Regions from separate parts of the Leuconostoc sp. S50 genome, predicted to be linked through region 1. Evidence: riboswitches for the same ligand, from Rfam matches in the RefSeq annotation. Region 1 holds a riboswitch; each other region holds the start of a gene.
What was found. A riboswitch is a leader RNA that binds a small molecule or an ion and turns the genes downstream of it on or off. The one in region 1 is predicted to bind thiamine pyrophosphate.

Region 1 (3,281 bases):
AGGGGCGTTATACACCTCAAAAGATTCAAAAATTAGATTACTCCATGTCTTGCTTCCTATTATATTTAGGTATTGATAAGCAATATGATGGCAAACAATTGCATACAATCAAAATGGCTGATGATTTTGAGAAAAATATTAATGATATTGAGGCGGGTATTTTACCTGATGATCCGTCATTTTATGTCTATAATCCCAGCACAATTGATCCAACTTTTGCGCCGGTTGGACAGTCATCACTTTACATTTTAGTACCCGTTGCTAACTTGAAAGTAAATGATGACTGGGATAAGGACAATGTTATGCGGTTTGCAGACAGTGTTATAACCCAAGTTAGTCATGATCTTGAAATGCCTGATTTGTCTGAACATATTGTTTATCAAAAAATATTTACGCCGAAGACCTTTGAAAATCGTTATCATAGTTTTTTTGGTTCAACTTTTGGTCTGAAACCAACATTGAAGCAAAGTAACTATTTTAGACCGCACAATAAACATGCTACAATTGATAATTTGTATTTTGCCGGAGCAAGCGTTCACCCTGGTGCCGGCGTACCAATTGTTTTAACAAGTGGTGAATTAACAGCAAAAGAAGTGATGAGAGATTTTAATGATTAATCCACAATTCGAAATTGAATCTGTTTTACCTTATTTAAAATCAAGTCAAACGGTGATTCAAAATAATTCGAGTTCTTTTTATTTTGCTTTCTCTAATCTTCCTGAATATCAAGCTTTTTCAATTTTTGTAATATATGATTATTTGCGACAGTTAGACGATGCGGCGGATAATTATGATGTTGCTACTTTTAATACACTGATTCAAGACTGGCAGCTTGCATCAAAAACTGACCAATTACATTTAAACATGAGCTCAAGTATCGCTCAAAAAGCGGCATTTGTGTTTAATACGTTTGAAATAGACAAATCAGAAATGTCGAATATGATTGCAGGACAAGAGTTTGACTTGCAAAAAAACAGTGTTTCGACAATTGCTGATTTGCGACACTATTGTTATCAAGTGGCGGGTACAGTAGGGTGCATGATTTATCGTATTTTGTCAGGAAAGAGTGCGTCTGCAATTAGGCCTCATTTAATTAAAGTCGGTGAAGCCATGCAGTTAACCAATATATTGCGTGATATCAAGGAAGATGCACTAGCCGGTAAAATATATTTGCCAAAAGATTTGTTAGAGCAAAATAATGTCTCAAAAGCAGATTTAGTCTCACTTGAAACATCTCATTCATTGAAAATTGTGGTAAAAGAAATTGCCCAAATAGCAAAAATAAATTATGAGCATGGCATTTTTTGCCTCGCACCGCTTACTGATAAAAAAATCAAACTGTCATTAGAATTAGCAATGGTGACATATCAAGCAATTCTACAGCAAATAGAAGAAAATAACTTTGATGTTATGTCAGGTCGAGTAATTGTTTCTCAAGAAAAGAAGATAGCTATCTATCATAATTTACTGCGGCAGTATGATATAGAAAAGTAATTCTCATAGTTCTTAAAATTTATTACTTCATTAATCAATACGTGTGCTATAATTTTTTATGTAAGATATCTGGGGTGCCTTGAGCTGAGATCATACCCATTGAACCTGAAGCAGTTAAGACTGACGCAGGAAGATATTATAGTAGCCACATCAATATCATGATGTTGTATTTAGCGATGCTTTTTGGCGACCCCAGCTCAATTTTAGTGAGCTGGGGTTTTTAGATATTTTATAAAAAAGAATGGAGAATATCATGAAATTTAGCGAATTAGCACACGAAAAGTCAGCTTCACTTTGGCTGTCAAGCAAGAATCACCCCTTTATTAAGGGCATTGAAGATGGGACGTTACCTTTGTCTGCCTTTAAGGCATATTTGATACAGGATAATTACTACGTCAAAAATTATTTAGCAATTTATGATAAAATTTTGGCGACAAGTCAGGATTCACAAGTTATTGGTGCTTTAAAATCAGGCATTCAGGCAATTACAGCTTATGATGTTGACCAGCAAAATGGGATATATCAAGGTCTTAATATGACTGATGACGAGATTCAAAAGGCTGAAATTTTACCAACAACTTATCACTATACTTGCCACATGCATCATGCCTTTGATAGTTATGGGGAAGTGCATGCATTAGCAGCGTTACTACCATGCCCATGGTTATATCTAGAAATTTTCCAAGAAATGTTAGCAAGAAAAGACTACTTAGAAGGCACGCAACAAATTTATATTGACTTTGTTAATTCCTACGCTGATGAGACATTTCAAGGGTACGTTCATGAAATGATTCAATTATTGGATGATTTAGTGATTAAACATCAAGATGAACTTGATATGGATTTGTTGTTGCAACAATTTATGTATAGTAGTGCAGAAGAATTACGTTTCTGGCAAATGACATTATTGCCAGAAAAATGGGACAGCTTCACTACTGCGCAATCCAAATAAATCGAAATTTGACCCAGGTTTTTTTGTGATCCCCGAATATCATTATTTTCATAATTAATACGTCGTAGTGCTATAATGAAAAGTGATTTGTTGCACAAAATTTTGATTAAGGGGTTACATCATGAATAAGAATTATATTGCGCGAATGCGAGAGAAAGTTGGTCATGAGGGCATGATTTTTGTTTCTGCGTTTGGTGTTTTATGGAATGACGCTCACGATGCTATTTTGTTGGAAAAACGTTGGGATTCAGATGCTGGTTGGGGATTTCCTGGCGGATATCTTGAATATGGCGATTCCCCAATGCAAGCAGTTGTACGGGAATTCAAAGAAGAGACGAATATTGACGTTTGTGTAACCAGAGTCTTGGGAATCGCTACAAATGTGACGGACAAAAATTCTTGGGGTGATGCACAAGAAACGATTGGCATGGGTTTTGAAGTTAAACAAGTTGGTGGATTTTTGCAAAAAGATGGGACGGAAACGTTAGACTTACAATTTGTACCCATTCATCCGGAACCGACAATGTTTGTGCCTCAAGCGCAAAAAACTTTGCATCGGATTATCACTGAGAATGAGGTTAGCGATCGACCATGGCTACGCGAAAATGGTGATTAATCTGTTTATTTGATGTGCAATATTAAAAGGAGTAGCAATGAAATTTCGTTCTGTTTTGATTTTTCCAGACTTTAATTCAGTTGATCAAGCAACCATTCAGTCGATTCGACAAAAACATGATAGCTTATATACACATATTCGACCTCATGTATCGCTTGTGTTTCCTTTCAAAAGTAATGCCTCGGATACGAGTATTTGTGATGCGGTGCAATCTGTTGT
Region 2 (3,281 bases), on a different contig from region 1:
TGGCGTTACAGCTTATCTAAAGTCACCATCAGTTACAACTGCTTTGTCAGGTCAATCAATGACAGTCAAACAATTCGTCACTTTGGCTGGTCTTGGTCAAACAAACTTTGCTGATGGACAAGGCTGGTACGCTTTCGCCTTTGAATTGATTTTGACTTTCTTGTTTGTTTTGGTCATTTCAATTGTCACTAAATTGGCTAATGTACCGGCGCCATTGATTATCGGTTTGTGGTTAGCTGTTCTAATCATTGTTGCATTACCTATTACAGGTGGTGCTTTCAACCCTGCTCGTGCCTTAGGTCCTGCAATCTTTGTTCAAGGTAAAGCACTTGGTCACGTTTGGGTTTACCTAGTGGCTGATCTACTAGGTGGTGCTTTGGCAGCATTTGCCGCTAACTTCTTCAACAAGGGTGTTACGAAAGAAGCATAATGTTTTTACTAAAAAGAAGCTCATCACGAGCTTCTTTTTTATTATCGCAATTGCCGTGGAAAGTCATGAGGCAATGGACCTGTAATCGTTTTAACGCCACCATCAAAGGGTAAAGGTAGTTCAATGGTAGCTGAATGCAGCATCAATCTTGGCATATGACGCCCACCATATAGGTCATCCCCAACTATTGGATGACCTATACTAGCTAAATGAACCCTAATTTGGTGCATTCGTCCAGTATCCAAACGAATTCGTAATAGTGAATTTTGATAAACTGTATGTACATTAGTCCAATGCGTTACAGCAAATTGTGCTTCGGCGCCATTGACAGCACGTTTCCTGTCGTCTTTTGCATCAATGCCAATTGGTGTTTTAATTATTCCCTGTTTTGTCGGCATCACACCACTCACCCATGCCAAATAAGTCCGCGTAATTACCTTAGCAGATAATAGCTGGTCAAGTATTGGCACTACTAAAGGCGTTTTTGCAACAATAACGGCGCCGGAGGTAGCCCGATCAATTCGATGTACCATATAAGGCGACGCTTCTACATGGCGCCTTTGAAAATCACCGGCAACGTAATTCAGCAAAGTATCATCTTCTGTGGGTGAATGCGGATGCATTTTCATCCCCGCTGGTTTATCAATCACCACAAGATAATCGTTCTCAAATAAAGTTGTTACCTGCTGATTATAATTTGGTCGATAATTAGAACTACTCGTTCTAAAGTCGTCCTGATCAAACGTCATCACTAAGACATCGTTAGTTGCCAAATAGTAACTAGTCGGGACCATTCTGCCATTCACAGTGAAATGACGCTTAATTCTGAGAGCGCCACGAATACGCTTTGGAATGAGCCATTTGGTCCATAAGGCTTTCACTGATTGTCCTGCGTTATGCGGTGATATAATAAATTGATATTGCCATGTTGTCATAGGATAAGTGCCCACACCTTTAGTTGCTTAGCCCCTTAATTTGACTTTATTGTCATTTTAGTTATACTTAAATTATCTGGGGTGCCTTTTGGCTGAGATATACCCACTGAACCTGCTCATGATAATGCATGCGAAGGGAGATACCACATTGTTTAGCTCATTAATGGCGCAACCTGTAAATTCTCTTGACGGTTGCGCTTTTATTTTTTTGGAGATATGAAGTCTATGCAAAATTCTCGTTCCCGCGTCATCGCTGAAGTGGCTATATTTGCCGCCTTGGCTGTTGTTTTCGATTGGTTGACCCTATTTAAAATGCCACAAGGTGGCGCTGTAACCTTGTCACTGGTCCCAATATTATTTGTTGCATACCGTCACGGTGTAAAAGCCGGTATGATTACTGGATTAATTGTTGGTATAGTGACTTTTATTTTAAATCCGTACTATTTAAATCCATTACAAGTATTTTTTGACTATTTCTTTGCCTACACGCTAGTTGGTCTCGGCGGATTGTTCGAAAGCCAATTAAAATATGCACTCCGTCGAGATGCAACAAGGCAAGCAATGATACTCATATCAATTGGTGCCCTATTAGGTGGTTTGGGTCGCTTTTTTGGTTCCTTTTTGGCTGGTGGTTTCTTTTACGGCGCATTTGCCCCTAAAGGACAAAATCCGTGGCTTTACTCACTAATTTACAACGCAGCTTATGTTATCCCACAAATCCTGTTGACGATTGTTGTACTGATTATTTTGCTTCGCGTTCAACCAAAAATGTTCAAATAAAAAGCCAGTTATTATAACAATTCTGAAGGGAAGCTGTTATAATAACTGGCTTTTTCTCGTGATTGGAGACTCGCGTTTATCAACAACCCGATACTTTACTTTGCCAGATTCCAGATAGACGTACAACAATTGTGTCTCATCGTCATCAAAATAACCCAAATTTACAACAACACGACCCTCATATTCTTCAATACCTTGAAAGGCTTTTTTCATAATGTGATGAATAATCATGGCACTTTCAAGTTGTTCATTAGCCTTATCAACAGCGTCATGTAGACTGTCACCATCATCTAAGTTTTGTTTGATTATCGCAACCTTAATAAACGCTCGAAAGCCATATAACCGAGATTCTTGTTCATCTTCTCGATCGATCGCTTGAACATATCCTTGCTTTTCCCAATAACGAAGTTGCCGTGTCGAAATATTTGTCATACGTGCTAACTCGCCAATACGGAATTGTAAATGATCAAGAGACGGTTTTTTAAAATTTTCTTTGTCAAAATTCATGTCTGTGCCTCTAGAAATAGTGTTCTTTGTCAACTAAGTTGCTAAACACCCCTAATATCTATTTAAATATAGCACATTCCTTTGTTAAAACAAAGCCTGCCACTGTTCTAAAATTGGGCCCATTTCAAAATCTTCTACTCGTTGTAATGAAATATTAGCATAGTATTGTCGCTCTTTTTGAGTACTTAATAGTGGTTGAATAGCTGCTAACAAACCATCAACATCGCCATTCTCGACTAAAATGCCGTATTTACCACCGTCTAGTACCTCCGCAGAACCGGTATTTTTCATTGCGACAATTGGTAACCCAAAGCTCATCGCTTCAGCCAAAACCAATGGCAATCCTTCCCAACGAGACGTCTGTAAGAAAATACTAGCATCACGGTAATGTTGTCGTAATGCCTCATCTTTTAGCCCACCACGGTAAATAATTTTATCGTGCGCCGCATATTTTTCAATTAAGCCTTGAAAAGTTGCCATATCTTCTGGTAGTCCATTACCTGCAATTGCCAGGCGCCAATCATTTGGTAATTTTGAAGCCAATTTCACAGCAAAATCGATGCCTTTATGCTGAATCGCAATTCGAGCTGTAAAGGCAATGATATGCTGTGACAAATCAGCACGACCAT
Region 3 (3,281 bases), on a different contig from region 1:
GCCAATAAGAAGTTGTGGCACCGTTATCAAAGTCTTTTTTTCGTTCAATAACTTGAAATGATTTAGTTCAAAAACCCCTTCACTGATTGTTTTAAAAGTATGATGTTGTGGCTTTGGAAGTCGTTGAATAAATTGAGTATGATCAAGTGCTGATATTTTATGATTATGAATTTCCCACACATTGTTGACAATATCTGAATAGCCTGAAAAATCGTGATCCGCAACAAGAATTGAAACACCATCAGCCTGCAATGTTTTTATTTTTTTTAAAATTTCCTGCCGTGCTGTCATATCAACATTAGCGAAAGGTTCATCTAGTAGTAACAATTTACTTTTCATCGCAACAATAATTGCCAAAGCAACTTTTTGTTTTTCACCACCTGATAGTGTGTTCATTTGTTGATTGGCTAGTTGTTTGATGCCGACAAATTTAAGCGCCGCTGTTGCACGTTCAGCTATTTCATCAGACGGAATTTGCAAGTTTTCTAGTGTAAACGTCAATTCCTCAAAAGGGGTAGGCATCGCAAACTGTGTGTCGGGATCTTGAAATAAAAAACCAACATACTGCGCTCTCTGATTAGCTGGTAGCTGGCTGATGGCGGTATTGTCAACCAAAACAGTGCCTTTAAGTTGAGGAAACAGGCCAGCAATAATTTTTAACAAAGTAGATTTACCAATACCCGATGGTCCAATCAAAAGGTTGAAACTATTTTCTTGAATGGTCAATGTCAAGTCGTCAAAAATTTTTGTTTTGCCATAGCTTAAATTAAGGTGTTCTAAAGTAACAATCATGGTTTATGGTATCCTATGTACGCGGAAAAAACCGCTTTATCTGTATTTATCTGTTTTTTTTGCTATTGTAAGTACATCGCTAGTCGTCGCCATATTGATTTTGCTATAAACCATTACAGGTATGTCTGTGATTTCGGCCGCAACTTTTGGTAATTGTGCTAAAATTGCCATCAATTGATCGTAATCGCCTTCTAATGTCGATTCAAACGCACCAACTTGGTAATTAACACCGCTAGCATCAATATAAGCAATGACATGATCAACAATTTTAATCACATCATTTTCGTTGGCAGTCATTGGCAAAACTTGTACTGCAATACTTGAAATCATGAGATCACCTCTGATTGATGCGTTGTCAAAATACCTGATTTAGCAATTAGCTTCTGTGTGAAGTAAACAATGACACCAGCAAAAATTGCCGATGAAATCAGGCGTGTGATAAATAGACCAACTAACAGACCTAATGAATATTGGGCATAGCCATTGCGAAGCAAGTCCCAACCAAAGGTGACAATTGTGACGGTAATGACAGAAGCTGTTAAGCTAGTTTTATCCCAACGTCGATATCCAAAAATAGCAAATCCAATTTCAGTTCCGAGCCCCTGAATGGCACCAGCAACGATATTCATGACACCCCATTGTGAGCCAAAAATCATTTCAATAGTACCTGCAAGTGTTTCGCCAATAATCGAAGCTCCGGCACGGCGAATAATGTATCCCGCCATTGGACCAGCCATTAGCCATGGACCAATTGTTCCATCGTTAGCGTATGGACTTAAACCCATAGGTGTTAATATTGCTGCAATAACATTATAAGCAAATGCCCAAGCCCAGAAAATAAAGCCGAAAAACACCGCGATGAGTGCGATAAAGATGACGTCACGAAGTGACCATTTTGTATGCATGTTGCACACCTCCGAATTTGTTGTGAAAACACCGCCATGAGGTTAGACATACAAAAAGCCAATCTTCGTGGGAAGATTGGCTTTGATATCATATCAATTAAAAATACTACAACAGACTGAATTGGTAGTTTGTCTGTATACAATCAATATTAAAGTAAATCTCCCTACGCTAGTATAATCTAGATCAGGTTATATGGGTATTATCTCAGCCGTTTGGCACCCCAGATTTTGGTGTTTTCAATTGTTTGTGATTAACTCACAAACAGAGTGTACCACAATCCATTTTTGCCTGCAAGCGGTGAAAGTCGTTTGGCTTGCAAAAATGGTCCTTATGGGTATACTTATTATTCATGAGTTGCAATTAATAAGTTATGTTTAGGAGTTGTATTGAGATGCTTTATTTTATTGGATTGGCTGCTGGATTCTTATTAGCTAATCAAAGTGCTATTAATGCAAAATTAGGTGCAGCGGTGCGTTCACCATTTAGGTCGAGTTTAATTTCATTTACAGTCGGGACAATATTTCTCATCGCCGTCTTTTTTGGGACTAGTCAACATATTGTTCCTATTGGCACTGTTTTATCTCATAATCCGTGGTGGATTTGGTTGGGCGGGATTTTGGGTGTCTTCTTTTTAACATCTAACATTTTAATGTTTCCTAAATTAGGGGCAATCCAAACGATTATTCTGCCAATTTTAGGCCAAGTTTTGATGGGAGAAGTGATTGATATTTTTGGGCTTTTTGGGGCACAACAACATCCTTTAACCTGGCTAAAATCGATGGGAATTTTGATTTTATTCTTAGGTATTTATATTGCTGTTGTGTTGGCGAGCCGAGGATTTGCTAAGGTTGAAGAAAAAAGTGACACAGATCATGAAAACGCCGTTGCGTTGAATTTATGGCGTTTATGGGGGATAGTGGCAGGTGCTATTTCAGCCATTCAACAAGCCATCAATGGCCACTTAGGACAATTAATGCATTCCTCAGTCGGTGCCTCGGTGTTTTCTTTTTTGACAGGCACCATCTTGATTTTTTTGGTTGTCATGGTTCGTGACAAGTCTCTTTTACCCAAAACATTCCATGCTAATGAACAGCCATTTTGGTTGTTCATTGGTGGCGTATTGGGCGCTGCGTTTGTTTTCGCAGCCGCCTATTTAGTGCCACAACTGGGAGCAGGAGTAACGGTGACTTTGGGATTATTTGGTTCAATCGTTGGATCAATGGCTGTCACACAATTTGGATGGTGGCGTTCACCACAAAGACAAGTGACGCGGGCACAAATATTTGGTATTATGGCGATGGCAATCGGTGTGCTACTGATAAAATTTGGATAAGGAAAGTCAGCGCATAGCTGGCTTTTTTGCTATACTTGTAGGAGTAAAAAAATTTTTTTAGGAAACATTATGGATAGTATTCATCTTTCGCCACGCCTTGAAGCTGTGGCTAAGCACGTGCCACAAGGCGCAATAATTGCTGATATCGGTTCAGATCATGCCTATTTACCTGCACATTTACTCTTGACCAATCATGTCCAGCATGCCATAGCTGGTGAAGTTGCTCAGGGACCGTTTGAAAATGTCCAAC

Region 2: linked by a shared signal. The riboswitch ahead of thiT (energy-coupled thiamine transporter ThiT) and the one ahead of IAE53_RS02730 (hypothetical protein) in region 1 are both predicted to bind thiamine pyrophosphate.
Region 3: linked by a shared signal. The riboswitch ahead of IAE53_RS02460 (ECF transporter S component) and the one ahead of IAE53_RS02730 (hypothetical protein) in region 1 are both predicted to bind thiamine pyrophosphate.

What each region holds. Positions count from the first base shown of each region.
Region 1 covers NZ_JACVUE010000002.1:34,886-38,166, reverse strand. The annotation lists gene IAE53_RS02740 (NAD(P)/FAD-dependent oxidoreductase) at 1-617, shown strand, start outside; gene IAE53_RS02735 (phytoene/squalene synthase family protein) at 610-1,494, shown strand; TPP riboswitch at 1,555-1,643, shown strand; gene IAE53_RS02730 (hypothetical protein) at 1,748-2,446, shown strand; gene IAE53_RS02725 (NUDIX domain-containing protein) at 2,568-3,062, shown strand; gene IAE53_RS02720 (2'-5' RNA ligase family protein) at 3,100-3,281, shown strand, end outside.
Region 2 covers NZ_JACVUE010000003.1:160,979-164,259, forward strand. The annotation lists gene IAE53_RS04640 (MIP/aquaporin family protein) at 1-430, shown strand, start outside; gene IAE53_RS04645 (RluA family pseudouridine synthase) at 472-1,365, opposite strand; TPP riboswitch at 1,433-1,521, shown strand; gene thiT (energy-coupled thiamine transporter ThiT) at 1,591-2,145, shown strand; gene IAE53_RS04655 (MerR family transcriptional regulator) at 2,182-2,652, opposite strand; gene IAE53_RS04660 (glycosyltransferase) at 2,737-3,281, opposite strand, start outside.
Region 3 covers NZ_JACVUE010000001.1:517,022-520,302, forward strand. The annotation lists gene IAE53_RS02450 (ABC transporter ATP-binding protein) at 1-792, opposite strand, end outside; gene IAE53_RS02455 (thiamine-binding protein) at 829-1,122, opposite strand; gene IAE53_RS02460 (ECF transporter S component) at 1,119-1,697, opposite strand; TPP riboswitch at 1,842-1,931, opposite strand; gene IAE53_RS02465 (DMT family transporter) at 2,090-3,031, shown strand; gene IAE53_RS02470 (class I SAM-dependent methyltransferase) at 3,101-3,281, shown strand, end outside.